3 regions of the Agrobacterium sp. GW821-FHT02D03 genome follow, and region 1 is predicted to be linked to each of the others. Evidence: predicted binding sites of a transcription regulator. Region 1 holds the regulator's gene; each other region holds the start of a gene.
What was found. Region 1 encodes PhoB, which activates phosphate uptake and scavenging genes when phosphate is short. Its sites were predicted from a motif close to TGTCATNNANCTGTCAT; they were not measured.

Region 1 (7,556 bases):
GACAGCTCCGGTCAGTTCGGCCTCATTCCGCTCTTGGCGGGTACGCTCTACATCGGCTTCGTCGCCATGCTGGTCGCGGTACCGGTCGGTCTGTTCTCGGCGATCTACATGGCCGAATATGCAAGCCCCCGTTTGCGCTCGATTGCCAAGCCGCTGCTGGAAGTGCTCGCCGGTATTCCGACCATCGTCTACGGCTTCTTTGCGCTGACGACTGTGGGCCCGTTCCTGCGTGACATCTCTGCCCAGATCAATGGTCTGGCAACCGGAGACTATGCCAGCTTCATCCAGGCGCAGAGCGTCATCACCGCCGGCTTCGTCATGGGCATCATGCTGATCCCATACGTCTCCTCGCTGTCGGATGATATTATCACCGCCGTGCCGCGCTCGCTTCGCGACGGATCGCTCGGGCTTGGCGCGACGCGCTCCGAGACGGTCAAGAAGGTCATCCTTCCGGCCGCTCTTCCGGGCATCGTCGGGGCGATCCTGATGACCGCTTCCCGCGCCATCGGTGAGACCATGATCGTGGTTCTGGCCGCCGGTGTTGCCGCACGCCTGCAGCTCAACCCCTTCGAGCCGATGACGACGGTGACCGTCAAGATCGTCAGCCAGCTGACCGGTGACCTTGAGTTTACCTCGCCGCAGACGCTTGTTGCCTTTGCGCTTGGCATCACGCTCTTTGCCATCACGCTTTGCCTCAATATCTACGCGCTCTACATCGTGCGCAAATACCGGGAGCAGTATGAATGACCGACGTCGTTACTCCGGGCATCTCCGCCCCTGCCGCAACGAAGAAGGTCCGTCGCGATATCGGCATCAAGCGCCGTTACGCTGCAGAGCGCCGCTTCCGCGCCTATGGTGTCGCCGCGATCTCCTTCGGCCTGCTGTTTCTCTTCCTGCTTCTCTGGTCCGTCATCGGCAAAGGCTACACGGCCTTTCAGCAGACGATGATCACGATCCCGGTCGAGTTTTCGCAGCAGATCATCGATCCGGACAATGTGCGCGCACAGAACCCGTCTAAGCTGATGACGGCGAATTACCCGGTCGTCGCCCGCAACTCGCTTGCCAAGGTGCTCGGCGTTTCGCTGGAGGATCGCACGGCGCTGCGCGCCGTCAACGCACTGATTTCCGATAGCGTCCGCACCCAGCTTCGCGACATCGTCACATCCGATCCGAACGTCATCGGCACAACGCGCACCGTGTCGCTCCTGGCATCCGGCGATGTCGACAGCGCCTTCAAGGGCCAGGTGGATATGTCGGGCGAGGAGCAGAACCGCCGCATCTCCGACCAGCAGGTCGGTTGGATGAACGAACTGGTTGGCAAGGGTGCGCTGGAAAAGAAGTTCAACACCGGCATCTTCTTCAATGGTGCATCCAGCCGTCCTGAAGCCTCCGGTGTCGGCGTCGCGCTCATCGGTTCCTTCTACATGATGCTGATCGTGCTGGTGCTGTCGCTGCCGATCGGAGTTGCCGCTTCCATCTACCTGGAAGAGTTCGCGCCGAAAAACCGCCTGACGGACCTTATCGAGGTCAACATCAACAACCTGGCAGCGGTGCCATCCATCGTTTACGGTCTGCTTGGTCTCTCGGTCTTCATCAACTTCATGGGCCTTCCGCGCTCGGCCTCGCTGGTCGGTGGTCTGGTGCTGACGCTGATGACGCTGCCGACCATCATCATCGCCACGCGCGCTGCCTTGAAAGCTGTGCCACCTTCGATCCGCGCCGCAGCGCTCGGTCTCGGTGCCTCGAAGATGCAGACCATCTTCCATCACGTGCTGCCGCTTGCCATGCCGGGCATCCTGACCGGCACCATCATCGGCCTTGCACACGCGCTTGGCGAAACCGCGCCGCTCCTTCTCATCGGCATGGTGGCCTTCGTGGCGAATTACCCGACGACCCCGCTTGATCCTGCAACGGCCCTGCCGGTTCAGATCTACATGTGGGCCAATGAAGCCGAACGCGCCTTTGTCGAAAGAACATCTGGCGCTATCATCATCCTGCTTATGTTCCTCCTGGTGATGAATGTGGGCGCAATCCTGCTGCGTCGCCGCTTCGAACGGCGCTGGTAAAGCATTTCGAGGAAATGTGGATACCGGTTTTCTGCTCGGAAATGCGATAAGAAGCAAGGGAGAACGGAACAATGAACATGTTGTCGGAAGCAGCAGTTGAAAAGGCGCTGGACAAGAAAATGAATGAAGTTTCCTATAAGATGATCGGCAAGGACGTCTCCGTATATTACGGTGAGAAGCGCGCCCTTTACGATGTGAAGCTCAACGTTCGCGAAAACACGGTGACGGCTCTCATCGGCCCCTCAGGCTGTGGCAAATCCACCTTTCTGCGCACGCTGAACCGCATGAACGATACGATCGATGGTTGCCGCGTCACCGGCGAGATTACGCTCGATGGTGAGGATATCTACGATTCTGCCATCGATGTCGTCGAGCTTCGCGCTCGCGTCGGCATGGTGTTTCAGAAGCCGAACCCATTCCCGAAGTCGATCTACGAAAACATTGCCTACGGCCCGCGCATCCACGGTCTTGCCCGCAACAAGGCGGATATGGACCAGATCGTCGAGTCCGCCCTGCAGAAGGCAGGCCTCTGGAACGAAGCGAAGGACCGCCTGCAAGAATCCGGCACGGGGCTGTCCGGCGGCCAGCAGCAGCGCCTGTGCATCGCACGTGCCATCGCCGTTTCACCGGAAGTCATCCTCATGGATGAGCCATGCTCGGCGCTTGACCCGATCGCGACCGCCAAGGTGGAAGAGTTGATCCACGAGCTTCGTGCCAACTACACCATCGTCATCGTGACACACTCGATGCAGCAGGCCGCTCGCGTTTCGCAGCGTACCGCCATGTTCCACCTCGGCCACCTGGTTGAGGAGAACGATACGGACAAGATGTTCACCAACCCGGATGACCAGCGCACCCAGGACTATATCATGGGTCGTTTCGGCTGATCCTGCTCTTGCTTGCGCATCCCACCGCGCCTGTCGCTTGAGCCACTAAAAAGGCTTGCGACAGGGCGTTTCGAAACTGGAGACTACGAACATGTCGACACATTCCCACATCATGTCCGCCTATGATGAGGAGCTGAAGTTCCTCAGCCGCCGGATCGCCGAAATGGGCGGCTTGGCCGAGCAGATGTGCGCCGATGCCGTGCGCGCACTCGTCAATTCCGATGCGGCCCTGGCACAAAAGGTCATCTCGGACGATACGATCCTCGATCACGCCGAGCGCGAAATCGGCGACAAGGCGATCGTCACCATTGCCAAGCGCCAGCCGATGGCAGCAGACCTTCGCGAAATCATCGGTTCGCTGCGCATTGCCGCAGACCTGGAGCGCGTCGGCGATCTGGGCAAGAACACCGCCAAGCGCGTCATCGCTGTTGCCGGCACCGGCGTTCCGCGCAAACTGGCGCGTGGCCTTGAGCATCTTTCGGAACTGGCGCTTGTGCAGTTGAAGGAAGTGTTGGACGTCTACTCCACGCGGTCAGCGGAAAAGGCCCAGGCCATCCGCGAGCGCGACGAGGAAATCGACGCGATGTACACCTCGCTCTTCCGCGAGCTTTTGACCTACATGATGGAAGATCCGCGCAACATCACCACCTGCACGCATCTTCTGTTCTGTGCCAAGAACATCGAGCGCGTTGGCGACCACGCCACCAACATCGCCGAGACCATCTACTACATGACCACTGGCAGCCAGCCGGAAGGTGAGCGTCCGAAGGACGATAGTTCCAACACGCTCGGCGCTGTGACCGAGTAAGCGACAGATAGGATCTGGAGCCATGGTGCCAAAAATCGCCGTTGTCGAAGATGAGGAGGCGCTGAGCGTCCTCCTCCGTTACAATCTCGAATCCGAAGGCTATGACGTGGACACCATTCCGCGTGGCGACGAGGCGGAGATTCGCCTTCAGGAGCGCACGCCGGATCTTTTGATCCTCGACTGGATGTTGCCGGGCGTCTCCGGCATCGAGCTTTGCCGTCGCCTGCGCATGCGGCCGGAAACCGAACGTCTGCCGATCATCATGCTGACGGCGCGCGGTGAGGAAAGCGAAAGGGTTCGTGGTCTGGCGACGGGCGCGGACGACTATGTCGTGAAGCCCTTCTCCACGCCGGAACTGATGGCGCGCGTTAAAGCGATGCTGCGCCGCGCCAAGCCGGAGGTCCTGTCCTCGGTGCTGAAATGCGGCGATATCGAGCTCGATCGTGAGACGCACCGTGTCCATCGCAAGAGCCGCGAAGTCCGTCTCGGGCCGACCGAATTCCGCCTGCTGGAATTTCTCATGACCTCGCCAGGTCGTGTGTTTTCCCGTTCCCAGCTTCTCGACGGTGTCTGGGGACATGATATCTATGTGGATGAGCGCACGGTGGACGTCCATGTCGGTCGCCTGCGTAAGGCGCTGAATTTCTCCAGCATGCAGGATGTCATTCGCACCGTTCGGGGCGCCGGCTATTCCATGGAAGCCTGATCGGCCTCGGGAGCGCTTTGCTTGAAGGTACAAGCGCTCCTATTCTCGCCGTGTCAGAGAGGGTAGCCCTTGGCTTCCCGGCGTCAGATCAATGTGGACGGAACGGGATATCGCGCGGCGTCTATCTCGTCCTTAGACAACGGGCTGCGGGTCAGCACCTCAGCATAATTGGCTCGAGTTCGAGCGCCATAGCTCTCCTTGATCGCGCCCATCAGTTCGATCTCCTGGTACATCCAGTTCCAGCGCGAATAGTCGTCCGGGCCGGTCGACTGGCGGTCTGCCTTTTCCCGAACCGCAAGCTCGCGATCGCGCACCACTTCTCCCGCCACGATCGACATCAACTGGAAGGCGGCATCGTCCATGTCCTTGGCTTCCCGACGCCAATATTCCTCTCCGCGCTCCTCGCAGATCAGCCAGTAGCTGCCGCGTCGCCATTCGACGTAAACGGTTCCGTCGCCACGTGCGCGGCGCGGGATTGGCGGGAAGGGCGTGTCGACGGCCCCGGCCCATAGCGCCGAGATATAGTCGTGCAGTGTGTCGATCGCGTCCATGATGATAGTCTGGGCGCGATTATTGCTGCAGGCAAGCTTGGATTATTTGGCAAAGCTGGAGACCGCCCAATAAAAAAGCGGACCGAAGCCCGCTTTCTGAATTGGTTCTGAGACAGACCTTACGCCTTGCGGCGTTCGCTGACCGGCTGGTAGGCCATCTTCGCGTGGAACTTGCAGTAGGGCGAGGCTTCAGACGCCTCGCAGCCGCAGAAATGGAAGTCGTCCTTGAGCGGGTCGCCCACCGGCCACTTGCAGGTGCGCTCGGTCAGTTCCGTCAGCGTCAGGCGACGCGAGATCGGGATAACGACATTGTTGGAAGAACGAACATATTCCATGGGCTCGACGGTGTCGATGTCCATGTCTTCCTTGAAAGCGAGGGCACCAGAGCTACGGGCCGGTGCTGGACGGCTGGTCGCAGCGCGGGCCGGAGCCGCATAGCTTGCCGGACGCGGCGCTGCTGCGGGACGCTTGGGCGCAGGACGCGACGTGGCGACCGTGCCGCCGGCCTTGGCGCGACCTGGCAGGTTGAGGCGGTGAACCTTGCCGATGACGGCATTGCGGCTCACACCGCCTAGTTGTGCTGCGATCTGGCTTGCGCTAAGCCCTTCGGACCATAATCTCTTGAGCTTTTCTACTCGTTCGTCCGTCCAGTTCATGCCGCTTCTCCGCTCGTCGCGTTGTTTTCGGGCAGAATCCACCTACTATGCCATGGAGTGAACCACGCGCAGGCCATTCGCCAGATTGTAGGTGACTAGTTCCGCCGCATTGCAGTCTAGTAATTGACGGTTAACCTAATCGTCGGTTGACTCCGTGACAAGAGTCGCAGGAATCATCTGGAATCGATTTTCCGGTTTTCCCCAACTTGCTTCCCCTGTGAGTCAGAAAGGCAACACCTCGGGCCTGCGCGGCAAGCACCTACCAAGGCTTGTAACTGCCCGGAAGTGCCGAGATTTGTTGACATTAGGCGGGGAAGTGACAATAGTGCTCTCGCAATGAAGACAGCATGCAGGCCGCCGCGAGGCGGCATTTTTGATTTTCAGGGCAGGGATAACCCGCGAGCCCTATTGACAGTCGTCTGTCCCGACTTGACGTAAGGAGTGATGTCGCCATGGCCGAAACTGCCCCCAAATCCGGGCCGTTGTTCGATACGTTTTCCAGAGCCCCCCTGCGCTTCGAACGAGGCGAGGGCGTTTGGCTGATCACGGAAAGCGGCGAGCGATATCTCGATTTCGGTGCGGGCGTTGCGGTTACCTCGGTCGGCCATAGCCATCCCCATATGGTTGAATCCCTCAAGGCACAGGTCGAGAAGGTCTGGCATTTGTCCAACCTTTATGAGGTTGCAGGCCAGGAAGTGCTGGCAAAGCGGCTGACGGATGCGACATTCGCCGACAAGGTGTTCTTCACCAACTCCGGTGCGGAGGCGCTGGAATGCGCCATCAAGACGGCACGCCGTTATCAGTACACGCACGGCCATCCGGAAAAATTCCGCATCATCACCTTCGAAGGTGCATTCCATGGCCGCACACTCGCCACCATCGCAGCTGGCGGCCAGGCCAAATATCTCGAGGGCTTCGGCCCCAAGGTGGAAGGCTTCGACCAGGTGCCATTCGGCGATCTCGAAGCGCTGAAGGCGGCGATCGTTCCGGAAACGGCTGCCCTTCTGATCGAGCCGATCCAGGGCGAAGGCGGTATCCGTGTCGTTCAGCCCGAGTTCCTGCGCACGCTGCGGGCGCTCTGCGAAGAGCACGGCCTGCTTTTGATCTTCGACGAAGTGCAGACCGGCGTTGGCCGTACCGGCAAGTTCTTTGCCCATGAGCGCTCGGGCGTCACGCCCGATATCATGGCAGTTGCCAAGGGCATTGGCGGTGGCTTCCCCTTCGGTGCATGCCTCGCAACGGCAGAAGCCGCGTCCGGCATGACAGCAGGCTCGCACGGCACGACCTATGGCGGCAATCCGCTGGCCATGGCAGCCGGCAACGCCGTGCTGGATATCGTTCTGGCCGACGGCTTCATCGAGCATGTGCGCGATGTCGCGCTGATCTTCCGCCAGGGACTGGCGTCGCTGAAGGACCGTTATCCGGATGTGATCGAGGAAATCCGTGGCGAAGGTTTGCTGCTCGGCATCAAGGCGCGGGTTCCATCCGGCGATCTGCTCCAGGCCATGCGCGCGGAGCATCTTCTTGGCGTTCCGGCAGGCGATAACGTGATCCGCCTGCTGCCGCCGCTCGTGGTTACGGCAGAAGAAGCGCGTGATGGGCTTGCGCGCATCGAGAAGGCTGCCGAAGCACTCACCACCAAACTGGCAAAGAGCGCCTGACGAGGCGTATCAGGGCCGGCGTAAAGGGTGGCCCGCATTGATGGGACTGAATTAAAATGGCAAAGCATTTCCTCGATCTTTCGGCCGTCGGCTCGGAAGACCTGCGGCTCATTCTGGAAGACGCCAAGAGCCGAAAGATCGCAACGAAGAACGGAACGGCGGAAAAGCCGCTTGCTGGCAAGATGCTGGCGATGATCTTCGAAAAGCCGTCGACACGCACA
Region 2 (7,556 bases), on a different contig from region 1:
TTCTTCGCCCTGACCGACACCAATGATGCGGTCGCCGACAGCGAGTTTGTTTGAAAGCTGCGCCGGTCCACCGGCCACAAGCTCGCGGATCGTCGTGTACCCGTCGCGCTCCTGCAGCACGGCACCAATGCCGACCAGAGAAAGCTTCATCGAGATATCGAATTCAGCTGAAGCCTTGGCGCTGAAATAATCGGTGTGGGGATCGACCGCCGTGGTGAAAGCCGCCATGAAGGACTGGAAAACGTCGTCGGCCTTATAGGTTTCGACACGGTCCAAAATGTTCTTGTAACGCTTGTCGAGCGTATCGCGGATCTTTGCTTCGTCCTGATCGGCAAGCTTCAGTCTGAGCCAATCGCTCTTCACGCGCTTACGCCAGAGTTCGTTGGCCTGCTCTTCCGTCTTGGCCCAAGGCGCATCCTCGCGCGACAGCGGATAGTCTTCCTGCACCGTAAAATCGAAGCCGTTCTTCAACAGGCTGCGCGCATAGGTCATCCGCTCGACCACACGCTGGTTATAGATCTTGAACATCGAGAAGGGGATGTCGAGGTTCTTGTTCTGGATCGCGTCGTCGATCTTTTTGCTGTCCTTGGCAAAGCCGTCAATATCGCTCTGCGTGAACAGCATCCGGTCGGGATCGAGCGACTTGATATACTTGTTCATGACCTTGACGGAGAGCGCATCGTCCAGCGGAACAGGACGGTATGCATAACGCTCCAGGAACTGTGCGCTGAGAGCGGCCGCTTCTGCCTCGGGTGCAGTGGCTTCCAGCACCGGCATCTGCGCGGGCTCGCGCGCTTGCGCGACGGTGGCAATTCCGATGACAAGGCTGAAGAAAAGGGGCTTCAAGCGCATCCCGACATGTTCCTTATTACTCAATATCTCCGTCTTATCTTATTCTTGGGCGAAATTGCGATAGTTTAAAAGCGATCAAGATATATTGATCCTTTGAATTTGAGACGGACGGCCCACGCCTCACCTCAGACCTGCTGGACTTCTTGCAGCAGTAAGCGAGGGCCAACCGGCACGCACCAGCTAAGGCACCGTGCGTCCTGTTGGACGCACAAAGCATGCTTTGCCTTTCCTAAATCGACACATCGTGCTTTCCGAAAATCGATTCCGATTTTCCCGTCGATGCTGTAGAGACGCTCCTGCAAATCAGGAGTAAAACATGCAAAATATCAGAAGCTTGGCCGTGGCCATCATCGTCGGCATCGCTGTCGGAGCGGCTTTCATGATGTTGGACAAGTCGCGAGGCGCGGAATGGGCCGTCTCGCCTCAGCAGATCGAACAGGCGAAAGCAGAAGGCAAAGCCGGATACGAATCTTCTCCCGGCACCGTGACCGTTCTGCCGATCCGCAGTGAAACCGCGGATGCTCTTCCCTTCAAATGGACGATGTATGGCCTGGTGGCTGCTGTCGTGACCTTCGTCACCCTGCGCCGCAAACAAAAACGCTGAAAACGAAAAAGCCTGCCGCGGGAGGAGGTGCGGCAGGCTTTCGAAAAGAACCGAACAGCAACTGGGAGGAGGAGTGCTGCTGTTCTAACAAATGCCCTTTGGGAGGAGGATAAGGACATTTGCAACTCGAAGCTTTGCGGGAGGAGGTGCATCGCTTCGATGATTAGAAACTACCCCTAATTCTCAGCACAATAAATGACCTTTATCGCAGGTGAGATATGCATAGACGCATAGCTCCGCGTCTTGAAGTAGGAAGAGCCAGAAACGGTGCTGTGGAAATAGGCACGCGGGTGTGTTTTGTCTTCTAGAAGCTCATCTTCAGCGGTGAACCCTGTCTAACTCAACCGCGTCATCAACTCAGCTGCCGATCGATCGCCGAAAGAACCTCGCCCATGTTGGAATCCTCTGCTCCCCACGACCTCCAGCTCTTCGTCGATGGTTCATATGACCCGATCAAGCGCATCGGCGGGTGGGGCGTGGTCGTGCTTCGGCACAATGTCGAAGTGGCGTCGCGGTCCGGCAGTATAGGCTGCGCCGATAGCAGCGCGCCGGAACTCCTTGCCATTCTTGAAGCCCTCCACTGGCTGGACGAGAACACGCCTGGCGAAGCTGCGACGATCTGGTCCGATTCCTCCTACGCGGTGACGGGGTGCAACAGGTGGCGCCACATCTGGAGAACGAACCATTGGCGCAAGCGCGCCCCGAACGGCAAGGGTCGTAGCCGAGACGTTCCTAATGTCGATCATTGGAAGGCGCTCGACACGTGCCTGACACGCAGTGATAGGATCGAGATTGCTTGGTGCAAGGGCCATGTCGGCCTGCCATGGAATGAACGTGCGGACGCCCTTGCGAGGCAGGCAATCCAGCACGCAACAGTTGCCACAGCAGTTTGCTAAGGTCGCTCTCCTACGCCGCGGAATGGGAACTTCAGACACCTATGATGCGCAAAATCCTTAAGCGCCCGCTAAAACTTACAGGGAACTGCAACTGCTGAACCGTGTTTGGGCTTCGTAACAATTGTGGAGCACAGACATGGATTCCGATATTCGCCGCCCTTCCCCGCCCTATCCTGAACAGCAGCAGGCGCCACCAGGCACCACAGGTCAGATGGAGCCAAAGCCCGATCACGGCGAAAAGTCCTATAAGGGCAGCGGCCTTCTAAGCGGTAAGGTCGCGCTGATCACCGGCGCGGATTCCGGTATCGGCAAGGCCGTCGCAATCGCTTTCGCACGTGAAGGCGCCGACCTCGTGATCTCCTATCTCGACGAGGAGGAGGACGCGCGCGATACAGTCAAATGGGTGGAAGACGCCGGTCGCAAGGCGGTCGCCGTTCCTGGCGACATCACCTCTGAAGAGCACTGCAAGGCACTGGTGCAGCGCACCGTCGATGAATTCGGCAAGATCGATATCCTCGTCAACAACGCCGCATTCCAGCGCACCTATGCGGACATTGGCGACATCGAGTCAGCCGAGTGGGATCAGACATTCAAGATCAACATCTATGCGCCATTTTTCCTGTCGAAAGCCGCCGTGCCGCACATGCAATCCGGAAGCTCGATCATCAATACCGCCTCGATTCAGTCGACACAGCCCTCGCCACACCTTCTTGCCTATGCCTCCACCAAAGGTGCGATCCTGAACTTCACCGCCGGGCTCGCCGGGATGGTCGCCGAAAAAGGTATCCGCGTAAACGCGGTTGCGCCAGGGCCGATCTGGACACCGCTCATTCCGTCTACCATGGGCGTGGAGAAGACCAAAAAGTTCGGTGAGCAGACATTGATCGGTCGCGCTGGACAGCCAGCCGAGCTTGCCGGCGCCTATGTTCTGTTGGCGTCGGACCGCGGCAGCTACATGACCGCTGCCGTCATTCCCGTCACCGGTGGCGAAATCATGATCTGAGACCGACAGTCAAAAGAGGAAATGTGGGCGGGGCCGTACGGAACCGCCTTGCCCATCTGCGGTTCGGTCAGGAGAATAAGGAGGAGATTCCCATGGCCGGCCCGCAACGCACATATGGCTTCAACGAGACCACGTCCGTCATCCGACCCCAGCCATCCGAAAGCCTGAACATCTTTAAGCTGGTTTCCTGTGGCAGATGCAGACGCGACCCACGCTGGGGCGAGAATGCTCGATCCAGGTGGTAGGGCAATGCACGTATCGTCGCGGCGGAGGCGCAGCCCGACTTCCTCGTGGCAAATGCGCTGCCGGCCGAGGACGTCTCCACCCGCTTCGGCTCTCCACCATTATCGCGGTGGAGCATGACCGCTCGGACCCGCAACGCGGCGTCATCTCGAGCCCGCCGTAATCCATCATCGATCGAACCGGAACCCTCCCGCGTCTGAGAAGTTGAGACGACGAACCCTTACGGAGACAAAACCATGTCCGACAAAAATTCTATGTCACCTGCCGTTGCCTCACTGCATGACGAGCAGGCAAGACAGCGCACCGGAAAAGAAGATCTTCAGACGGGGCTCGAAGACACGTTCCCCGCCTCCGACCCTGTTTCTCAAACGAGTCCGACGACAGCAACCGCGACAACCGAACCCGCGGAGGAACAGGAAACGGAGGACACACCAAAGGTGGACGAGGCTCTCGCTGCTGTCAGAGCGCGCCACGACGATCCGGAAACCGGTCGCGCGATGGAAGAGATCAGAGCACTGCGCTCTGAACTTGAGCGTATCACGGGATCTGCTCAGGAGATGATTTCCGGATCCGCGCGCGTCGCGAAGAGTGAAATCGATTCCGTTCAGAACACGGTGATCCGCCAAGTCCGAAAGCACCCTCTTCAGGCTTTAGGCTTGGCCGCATTGCTCGGCTACGTCTGGGGCATGACGCGCTAGATGGCGCAGGTTGTTTCGGACGCATAAGAGACGCGTTTCGCCCATTGAACCGACCTATCGCACCGGTCCGAAAATCGGTTCCGATTTTCGGACCGGTGCGATAGTCTCAAACGTCACAGCATTTGCGGATGGATGCGTGCAATATTGCTCATCCACAGTAGAATGAAAACTATGTGACAGGCGGAGCCATATGACATCCGTCTGTCATGAAAGCGTTATAGTTGCGATAGAAACCTAAACGCCGGGCAGATCCGGATGTGTGGAGTTGCACATGGACATCGCTCTCGCCGTTCTCGCCCTCGCGCTGATTTTTGTTCACCTGTTGAGCATAGCTCTTACCGCGATCCGTGTGAAACCGACGACGAAGCGCGGCTTAGAGCCACAAACCCAACCGCCCGTCTCCCTCGTCATTCCGCTTCGAGGTGTGGAGAATTTCACCACACTGACAATTCCTCGGGCCTTTCAGCTGGACTGGCCAAACTACGAGATCATCTTTTGTGTTGCGGATAGCGCAGATCCTGTCATCCCGCACGTTAAATCCAACATCGCCGCCTTCCCTCACATTCGGGCAAGCTTGCTGGTGGGTGATGATCGGATCAGCGCCAATCCCAAACTGAACAATTGCGTCAAGGGTTGGCGTGCGGCGACCAGCGAATGGGTGATCCTCGCCGATTCCAACGTGCTGATGCCCGATCATTACATTGCGACGCTGATGAGCGCATGGCGTAAGGATAGCGGCCTCGTCTGCTCGCCGCCGCTTGGTTCACGCCCGGCCGATCTTGGATCGGAGCTTGAATGCACCTTCCTCAACACATTTCAGTGCCGCTACCAATATGCCGCAGAAACGTTGGGCCAGGGCTTTGCGCAGGGCAAGACAATGCTGTGGAACAAGCCGCTTCTCGACTCCCTCGGCGGTATAGAGGCTCTTGGAGCGGAAATTGCGGAGGATGCTGCCGCGACGAAGCTCGTTCGTGCAAGTGGACGCAGCGTTCACCTTGCGCCAGCCCCTTTCGAGCAGCCGCTCGGCACGCGCAGCTTTGCCGAGGTCTGGTCGCGGCAGGCCCGCTGGGCTCGGTTGCGGCGCGTGACCTTCCCGCAATTCTTCGCGCCCGAAATCCTTGTTGGCGGAATTCCACCTCTGTTTCTGGCCCTCGCCGCAGCCCTGCTCGCCGGCGCAGACGGCAAGACGCTGGTAGCGGTTACGGTCGCCGTCCTCGGGCTCTACTACCTTCCAGAACTGGCACTCGCAAAACTCAAAGGCTGGCATGTCTCATGGACCAGCTTTCCAGCCATGATCATGCGCGATGCGCTGCTCCCGCTTATCTGGGCAAGAAGCTGGATGGGTTCCTCTGTTTCGTGGCGCGGCAACATGATGACCGTCGGAACGCAGGAAAGCACGCTCAGCGGCTAAAGCCTGGTCCGAGCAAAGCATCGGCTTTGCGATAACGACATGCGGCTAAACAAAGACTTAAAGGGCAGGGAGCGAGTCTGGAAGATCGCGACACGCTTTAAGAGAGGACGGCGATACGCGGCCATGTAACCAGAGAACTACGCTTCTAAGTAATCCTCTCACGCTTGGCGCTGACTCCTATTTCCTCAGGCCTTCTGCTCTTCATGTTCCGCGAGAAGCAGTGCGAGTTCATCGCCGGCGATCAGCACATCGTGCCCTCCGCGGTGAACATGCAGTTCAACACGGCTCGGTCGAAACGCGGTGTTCCGAACAAACTCGATCGCACTCCAGAGGGAGTCGAACATCTCCCTGTGAGAAACTTCGAAACGCTGCCACAAAACAACCGTTGTATGGCTCTCTCCAAACCGGCTCATTGCCTCGCTCGCATCGAAAACCAACTCAGCGCTCCTCACCATTGCATTTGAAAAGCAACGTTTAAAGACGCTGATCGTTCAACGGGAATGCCTTATTATGACGCGCATATGTCATTTGGGGCTTGGCATCGCGCTTGCGTCGATCGGTTCCTGTTTCAGGCCGGTTCTGTAACACTACGCAAATACCCGAAGGTCTGATGTCAGTTACGCTTTAGGACGGAGAGGTAGAGTGAGGCTGTCTGCTCGCAGATGGTCGTCCAGTTATAGCGTGCCATGATCTTGCTGCCCATCTCGCCCACCTCGACGGAGGCGTGTGCAGGCATTTTGCTGTCCGAGAGCTTTTTCTGCATCGCCTGGGAAAGTGCCGGGACATCGCCCAAGGGGAAATAGGATTCGGCATCCAGTTCGAGCGCTAGATTCGCCTCGATGTTGCTTGCCAATATGGGAAGGCCGTAAGCCAGCGCCTCGAGAAGCGCTATAGGCATCCCCTCATGACTGGAAGGCAGAACGAATAGTCCGGCATTGGCAAACAGCCCACCAAGCCTTGCGCCCGATTGCGATCCTGTCAGCACGATGTTCGAATGCGATTTCGCCCGTGCTCTCAATTTTTCTGCATAGTCGCTACGGGCGTCCCCGCCGCCGACCAGAACCAGTTTGGTGTCCGGCATATCCGCATGCAGAAAGGCCTCGATCAAATCCATCTGGCGCTTCTCAACGACAAGGCGTGCCACCAGCAGGACGTAGCGGCGTTTGGTCAGCCCAAATTCATCAAGGACGGTGTCATCTGCGGCTTCGATATCGATCTGCACGCCATTGGGGATGAAATGGACGTTGCGATGGAACTTTGCCTGCATGGCATCGGCAATATGTTTGGCGACCACGATACGGCCGTGGGCGAAGCGCATGCCCGCCCATTCGCCAAGACGCAGAACCTTCTTCTCCAGCGTGTTCCACTTTTCGCGGTCGTAATCATAGCCGTGATGGGTGAAGACGACCTTCATCCCCATCAGGCGCGCCAAGGGTGCCACCAGCGAGGGACCGACCGCGTGAATGTGGACGATGTCAGGTTTTAGCCTTCGGGCTTTGAAGAGCGCGAGAAGCGTGTGGACGATGGCTTCCAGTCGCGTGTTGCTTGGCGCCCATGTGGGATGAACGGTGACACCGCGCCAGACATAAGGCACTTCGCCGGCGACGTAATTTTGACGCGCATAGACGTGAATGTCGGCGCCTCTTTCGGCCAGCCCTGGAACAAGTTGCTCAACGTGGGTTTCGATACCGCCCGGTACACCCGGTACACCGCGCAACCCAATCACACAAATGCGAACCGCATCAAGATCGGGAAAGTGGACCTCGTCGGCATTCCTGCGCGCCCGAAGTGCCGTCGTCTGTTTCGACGCCGTATAGTCCACTACTCGCTTCCTCCCGGGCATCCTACC
Region 3 (7,556 bases), 2.3 Mb from region 1:
AGGCCGCCTGCCGCTCGAAACCATTGCACCGAACTTCGCAACGGCTCTCGAAAACGACTACAAGAAGCCAGGCCAGCTCAACACACGTTACGCGGTCGACGGCGAAAGCTACGATCTCGGCCATGGCGATGTTGCCATTGCAGCCATCACGTCTTGCACCAATACCTCCAACCCGTCGGTGCTGATCGCTGCCGGCCTTCTGGCCCGCAACGCGGTTGCCAAGGGTCTGAAGTCCAAGCCTTGGGTCAAGACCTCGCTTGCACCTGGAAGCCAGGTCGTGGCGGAATATCTGGAAAAGGCTGGCCTGCAGAAGGAGCTCGACGCGCTCGGCTTCAACCTCGTCGGCTTCGGCTGCACGACCTGCATCGGCAACTCCGGCCCGCTGCCTGCGCCGATCTCCAAGACCATCAATGACAAGGGTCTGATCACCGCTGGCGTTCTCTCCGGTAACCGTAACTTCGAAGGCCGTATCTCGCCCGACGTTCAGGCGAACTACCTCGCTTCCCCGCCGCTCGTCGTCGCCTATGCGCTGGCCGGTACGGTGCAGAAGGACCTGACCACGGAGCCGCTCGGCGAAGACCAGAACGGCAACCCGGTATACCTGAAGGATATCTGGCCGACCTCTGCGGAAGTCCAGGAATTCATCCAGAAATACGTCACGCGCGAACTGTTCGAAACCAAGTATGCGGACGTGTTCAAGGGCGACGAAAACTGGCAGGCCGTGCAGGTTCCCGATGGCCAGACCTATGCCTGGGACGACAACTCGACTTACGTCCAGAACCCGCCTTACTTTGTCGGCATGGGCAAGAAGGGCACCGGCCTCAAGGACATCAAGGGCGCTCGTGTTCTCGGTCTCTTCGGCGACAAGATCACCACCGACCATATTTCTCCGGCCGGTTCGATCAAGGCAGCGTCTCCTGCCGGTGCATACCTCACCGAAAACGGTGTGGCGGTTGCCGACTTCAACCAGTACGGCACGCGCCGTGGCAACCACGAAGTGATGATGCGCGGCACCTTCGCCAACATCCGCATTCGCAACCACATGCTTGGGCCGAACGGTAAAGAAGGTGGCTACACCATCCACTATCCGTCCAAGGAAGAGATGTCGATTTACGATGCTGCGATGAAGTACAAGGACGAGGGCGTTCCGCTCGTCATCTTCGCCGGCGTCGAATACGGCAACGGTTCTTCGCGTGACTGGGCGGCAAAGGGCACCAACCTGCTCGGCGTCAAGGCTGTGATCGCGCAGTCCTTCGAGCGTATCCACCGCTCCAACCTGGTCGGCATGGGCGTCGTGCCCTTCACCTTCCAGGAAGGCACGACATGGGCAAGCCTTGGCCTGAAGGGTGACGAGACGGTTACGATCGAAGGCCTCGAAGGCGAGATCAAGCCACGCGAAACCAAGATCGCCAAGATCACCTACTCGGACGGCACAGTGAAGGAAATTCCGCTGCTTTGCCGCATCGATACGCTGGACGAAGTGACCTACATGGACAATGGCGGCATTCTGCAGACCGTTCTTCGCGATCTGGCAGCCTGATCCCACAGTCCAAAGACATCGAACGCCGGGAGCAATCCCGGCGTTTTTTTGTGGCCTGCGGGGCAGCATCTTCCGAGGGTCTGATCGGTCCGAAGGAGCGGGTCTTAACCCTTCCCTTTTCGCCTTCAAATGACGCCTGCGAAGCTCACCCCATCGTGACTTCCTCTTGAACAGAGTTCGAGGCTATTTTCCGCCTTGCCACCATACCCGAATTGATTGCATCAATGGTTCGGACCGGCCTTCAGACAAGGGTTCACGCTATGCCGAATATAATTGGCCCGCAGCGAAGCGGCATTTTCAGAAACGGGCTTCGCAGCGTTGGCGTTTCCGTATGCCTGTTCGGTGGGCTTTCTGCGGGTGCAGCCTATGCTCAGGACGGGCTTAAAGGCGTGGTCGAGCTCTTTACCTCGCAGGGCTGCGCCTCCTGCCCGCCGGCAGACGCCAATCTGCGCAAGCTTATCCAGAATGGCGATGTGATCGGACTGTCCTATCATGTGGACTACTGGAATTATCTCGGCTGGACCGACTCGCTGGCGTCGAAGGAAAATACCGAGCGGCAATATGGCTATGCCCGCGCGCTTGGGCGCAACAATGTCTATACGCCGCAGGCGGTCGTGAATGGGCGTGACCATGTGAAGGGTGCTGATATCCAGACGATCTACCGCCGCCTGGACGATTTCAACAAGTCGGGCGAGGGCTTGAACGTGCCGATCAGCACCGAGCGCGTCGGCGATGAGATCGAGATCGATATCGGTGCCGGTCAGGGCAAGGCGGAGGTCGTCGTCGCCTATTTCAACCGCGAGCAGGTCGTCGACGTGCAGAAGGGGGAGAACCAGGGCAAGACCATCTCCTACTGGCACAGCGTCTATGATGTGCAGACGGTCGGCATGTGGGATGGCAAGGCCATGACCGTGAAGCTACCGGCAAGCGTCATGAGCAAGGCGAAGTCCGGCGGCTGCGCCGTACTGCTGCAAAAGATGGATGCGGCTGGCAATCCATCGGCCATCGTCGGCGCGAATGTGCTGATGCAGTCAGAGGGATAAGACGAGATTTTTGGGGATCCCCGCTGGGGGGAGATCCGGCCCGGGCATTGGGGGCTGGGGGTAAAGGGTCAATGCACCGGACCGGGTCATCTTGGTGCCTAGGCATCAATTGACAATCGCACTATTCCATTGAATTCGGGCCATGATTTGTTCGAAATTGGGCATTTGCGCCCGCTTGTTCTGCCTCATTGGTTACCGGAAAAGCCGCTCTTTGCCGGACGACTTTGCGGGCTTGCAATTTCGCCAAGGCGAGGACAGACTGTCGCAGAGATGTCATAAGCAGTCGAGCGAGGTGCCGGATGGCCGATCAGCCGGATTTGCAATACGCGACTTCCCAGACCCGGGAAGGCTCCACCGTCGTTGATCTTCGGGAATACAAGCGAGCCAAGGACCCCTTGCCCGTGACCTTCCACCGCCGGGAACTGGACGCCATTTTGCGCGTCTACGGCCGCATGGTGGGCGAAGGTGAGTGGCGCGACTACGCCATCGACCACATGAAGGAAAAGGCAGTCTTCTCCGTCTTCAAGCGCTCCGGCGAAATGCCGCTCTTCAGGATCGAGAAGAACCCGAAGCTTGCTGCCAAGCAGGGAGCCTACAGCGTCATCAACACCGATGGCCGCATTCTCAAGCGCGGGCATGAGTTGCCCCAGGTGCTGAAGGTGTTCGACAAGGCTTTGAAGCTGATCGACTAGAGTTGTGCGTCCGATGGGACGCAAAAGGGACGCATTACCTTTTTGAATCGACGCATGGTGCTTTCCGGACATCGAGTCCGATCTTCGGGCCGATGTTGTCAGGCGGCAGGGGAGCGATGCTTCCTCGGCCTCATAGGCGGGCATGAAAAAGGCGGCCAGTGGCCGCCTTTCTGTTTGAGCGCTATCGCGATCCTTAGTTGTTCCGGTTGCCCAGGAACTGAAGCAGGAACATGAACAGATTCAGGAAGTCGAGGTAGAGCGTCAGCGCACCCATGATCGCCTTGCGACCGGCCACGAGAACGTCATCACCTTCGAAGTACATTTCCTTGATCTTCTGCGTGTCATAGGCGGTCAGGCCTGCAAAGATCAGAACGCCGATTGCAGAGACTGCAAAGCTAACAGCGCTCGACTCCAACCAAATGTTCACGACCGACGCGATGATCAGGCCGAACAGACCCATGATCAGGAACGAGCCCATGGCGGACAGGTCCTTCTTGGTCGTGTAGCCGTAGAGCGACAGAGCGCCGAAAGAAGCAGCGGTGATGAAGAACGTCTGGACGACGCTAGCTGCGGTGTAGGCCACGAAAATCGACGAAATCGATAGTCCAACCAGGGCAGCGTAGACCCAGAACGTTGCTTGAGCAGCAGAAACGCTCATCTTATGAACGCGGAAGCTTAGGAAGAAGACGAGGGCTAGCGGTGCCAGCATGACGACCCAGCGAAGAGGCGATGCGTAGACCGCAGCGCCGAGCTGGGTCAGCATTGTACCGTTGCTAAGCGTCGCGACGGCCGCCGCAGGATCGGTTGTTACAGCGAGGCTAGCAAAACCGAAGGCAGCAACACCGGTAATCACCAGCGCGAGCGCCATAAGGTTGTAAACCTTCACCATGTAGGAGCGAAGACCTTGGTCGATCATCGCACCAGACTGAGCACGGCCTTGAGCCATACGGTTCTGGTAGTTGTTAAAGTCAGCCATTGTTTCCTCTTTTAGCTCCGAAGTTGCTACGGTGTCGGGATAAGACCACTATGCGGATACTATCCCAGGCGCCGCTGCGGAGCTACAGCAAGCCTACCAGAGAATATGAGGCGATGGCGCAGCCGTTACAAGTGCCAAAAATAACGAAAAAACACCGTATGCGCGAAAAGCGATAACGTTTTTGACATCATTACCAAGAATTAATCGTAAAAGTTAAATCGCGCACAACTTTTCCGTTTTTTAGATTTTCACTTGCATCCAACGGCTTACTCGCCCGCCTGGCGCAGCACCGGTGCAGCCTTCTGGCCGAGGATGCGCCATGTGCCGATCAGCCCGATGCCCACCGTCATCACCAGCGAAACGACAAGCGTGCCAATTGCCACATCGGGCAGGAAGCTGGAGGGCAGCTTCATGATGCGGGCAATCACGAACCATGCGGAGACGCCGCCCGCCAGAAGGGCGAAGGTGGCGGTCGCCACGCCGAGGATCATGTATTCATAGGAGAAGGTGCGGATCAGCATGGAGCGCGTTCCTCCAAGTGTTTTCAGGATCACGGCATCGCGGGTGCGCGCACGGTTGCCCGCCGCCAGCGCGCCTGCCAGCACCAGCACGGATGCAATCAGCGCAACAGCTGCCGCCGCGCGTATCGCGGTTGCTAGCTGACCGACCAGCCGGTCGACGATATCGAGCGCATCTTTGACGCGCACCGTGGTGATCGTCGGATAGGCGTTGGTAACGTTGCGCAGGATCTCGCCTTCCTTGGCGGGTGTCGCCGACGGGTCTGCGAGCGTTGCCAGCCATGCATGCGGTGCGCCCCGGAACGTGTTGGGCGAAAAGACCATGACGAAATTGATCGACATGGACTGCCACTGCACATCGCGCAGATTGGCGATCTTGGCGGTGATGCTGCGGCCAAGGACGTTGACGGTAACCGTATCGCCAATCTTGAGGCCAAGTTCGCCCGCCTCTTCGGCGGCAAACGAGACCAGCGGCTCGCCGCTATACTCCTTGCCCCACCAGGTGCCTTGCGTGAGCTTGGCATTCTCCGGCAGATCTTCCGAATAGGTGATGCCGCGATCGCCGCGCAGAACCCAACGGCCGGATGGCGGCACTTCGATCTTGGTGACGTCCTGGCCGTTCAGCGCCAGGATACGGCCGCGCAGCATGGGAACTTCTGTCAGCGTACCTTCCGGCGCCTCGCGCTTGACGAGGTCGCGGAAGCCATCGCGCTCGCTTCCCTGAACGTCGACGAAGAAGAAGTTCGGCGCTTTCTCCGGTAGCGTCGATGTCAATTCCCGCCGCAGATTGCCGTCGATCAGTGTCAGCGTCACCAGAAGCGTGAGGCCAAGACCAAGCGACAGCACAACGGAAGGCGTCAGCGCGCCGGGGCGGTGGATATTGCCGATGGCGAGCCGAAGGGCTGCGGAGTGAACGCGTGGACTGCGTCTCGCCAGGGCGCGGATGCCCCAGGCGACAAGCCTCAGCACGACGAAGGCGAAGGCGATCGCGCCGAGAAAGACCGAGGCGATGAAGCGATCATCCGCCGTGAAAATGGCAAGGCTCGCAAGCGCTGCAAGAAGGATTGCCGTTGCAGCCAGATACGGCCAGGAAGGAAGCTTCCCTTCATCGAAGCCCTGCTCGCGGAAGAGTGCGGTTGCCGGCACCTCGCGTGCCTGACCGAGCGGCACGATGGCGAAGGCAAGTGTGGTCAACATACCGAAGACGGCGGCAAGCCAGAGTGCCGAAGGGTAGAAGGCAAGCTCCTTCGGTACCGGCAGCACGCCGTCCAGAAAGCGCATGGCAATGAGTGGCGCTATGGCGCCGAACAACAACCCGATCAGAATGCCGACGCAGGCAATGAAACCGATCTGGAACAGATAGGTCATCGTCACCACGCTTGCAGGCGCGCCAAGGCATTTTAGCGAGGCAATCGTGGTGCGCTTGGAATCGAGAAAGGCGCGTACCGCATTGGCGACACCAACGCCGCCGACGATCAGCGCAGTGAGGCCAACGAGCGTCAGGAATTGGGAGAAGCGATTGACGTTTTCGGTGAGCTGCGGCGCTGCCCGATCGCTGGTGCGAATGGACCAGCCGGCGTTGGGAAACTGCTTGTTGGTCGTTTCGATGATCGTCGCGCGTTGCGACGGGTCGGTCAGACGCACCTTGTAGGCATGCTCGACAAGGCTTCCCGTCTGGATCAGGCCGGAGGCGATAAGTGCATCGCGGCTGATGAGCAGGCGGGGCGCGAAGCCGAAACCGTCAGACAGCGTGTCCGGCTCGGTGACGATGGTACCCGTCAGTTTCAGCCTGGCATTGCCAAGAAGCAGTTCGTCGCCGACCTTGATGCCGAGACGCTCAAGCAGCATGGGGGCCGCGACCGCGCCGAAGCTCTCGCCTTGTTTGGCCAGAAGCGCGGGAAGGGGTTGCGCCGGCTCGGCGACGAAATCGCCGTAGAGCGGATAGGCGCCATCGACGGCCTTGACCTCGGCCAGGCTCTGCTGTGAGCCGTCTTCCAGTCGCGCCATGGAGCGCAGCCCGTCGGAGACGGCAACCTCACCGAGGCTATCGATATAAGCGCGCTCTTCAGCACTCGCCTCGCGGTTTCTGAGTTCGAAGCGCACGTCGCCAGCCAGGATCGACTGACCTTCGTCGGCGATAGCGCTGGTGACTGCGCGCGAGACGGAATTGACGGCTGCGATAGCGCCCGTGCCAAGCGCGATACAGGCAAGAAAGATGTAGAACCCACCAAACCCGCCGCGGATTTCCCGGCGTGCCAATCTCAGCGCATTTCGAATGTTGGCGGCAGACGGGATCATGCGCTTGCCGCCTGTCTGGCGGCGGTGGAGCCGGCACTTTCGCCTTCGATCTGGCCGGAACGAACCTTGATCTGGCGGGTGCAGCGGGCGGCAAGAGACGGATCATGGGTGACGAGGATCATCGTCATGCCACGCTCTGCCTGCTTCGAAAACAGCAGATCTGCGATCTGCTTGCCGGTATCGGTATCGAGATTGCCCGTCGGTTCGTCGGCGATCAGCACGGCGGGCGAGGGGGCAAGCGCTCTGGCAATCGCCACGCGCTGCTGCTCGCCTCCAGACAATTGGCCGGGATAATGGTTGAGGCGCTGGCCGAGGCCGACCGCGGTCAGTTCTCGCGTCGCAATGTCGAAAGCATTCGGCACATTGGCAAGTTCAAGCGGAACGGCGACATTCTCAAGCGCCGTCATATTGGCGATCAGGTGAAAGGACTGGAAGACGATCCCGATATTCTTGCCGCGAAAATCCGCCAGCGCGTCTTCGCCAAGCGTA

Region 2: the regulator PhoB is predicted to act here: its motif matches at 4,499-4,515, upstream of AC07U5_RS19335 (ceramide glucosyltransferase).
Region 3: the regulator PhoB is predicted to act here: its motif matches at 2,844-2,860, upstream of AC07U5_RS01960 (DUF2794 domain-containing protein).

Annotation. Positions count from the first base shown of each region.
Region 1 covers NZ_JBWKVN010000001.1:2,724,244-2,731,799, reverse strand. The annotation lists gene pstC (phosphate ABC transporter permease subunit PstC) at 1-747, shown strand, start outside; gene pstA (phosphate ABC transporter permease PstA) at 744-2,066, shown strand; gene pstB (phosphate ABC transporter ATP-binding protein PstB) at 2,138-2,953, shown strand; gene phoU (phosphate signaling complex protein PhoU) at 3,045-3,761, shown strand; gene phoB (phosphate regulon transcriptional regulator PhoB) at 3,784-4,467, shown strand; gene AC07U5_RS12965 (Imm63 family immunity protein) at 4,551-5,018, opposite strand; gene AC07U5_RS12960 (GcrA family cell cycle regulator) at 5,138-5,674, opposite strand; gene AC07U5_RS12955 (aspartate aminotransferase family protein) at 6,127-7,335, shown strand; gene argF (ornithine carbamoyltransferase) at 7,392-7,556, shown strand, end outside.
Region 2 covers NZ_JBWKVN010000002.1:1,302,058-1,309,613, reverse strand. The annotation lists gene AC07U5_RS19360 (carboxy terminal-processing peptidase) at 1-852, opposite strand, end outside; gene AC07U5_RS19355 (hypothetical protein) at 1,169-1,456, shown strand; gene AC07U5_RS19350 (ribonuclease H family protein) at 1,849-2,352, shown strand; gene AC07U5_RS19345 (glucose 1-dehydrogenase) at 2,489-3,355, shown strand; gene AC07U5_RS19340 (hypothetical protein) at 3,835-4,296, shown strand; gene AC07U5_RS19335 (ceramide glucosyltransferase) at 4,568-5,707, shown strand; gene AC07U5_RS19330 (hypothetical protein) at 5,893-6,144, opposite strand; gene AC07U5_RS19325 (glycosyltransferase family 4 protein) at 6,321-7,529, opposite strand.
Region 3 covers NZ_JBWKVN010000001.1:425,008-432,563, forward strand. The annotation lists gene acnA (aconitate hydratase AcnA) at 1-1,540, shown strand, start outside; gene AC07U5_RS01955 (DUF1223 domain-containing protein) at 1,801-2,583, shown strand; gene AC07U5_RS01960 (DUF2794 domain-containing protein) at 2,883-3,275, shown strand; gene AC07U5_RS01965 (Bax inhibitor-1/YccA family protein) at 3,469-4,251, opposite strand; gene AC07U5_RS01970 (ABC transporter permease) at 4,518-7,067, opposite strand; gene AC07U5_RS01975 (ABC transporter ATP-binding protein) at 7,064-7,556, opposite strand, start outside.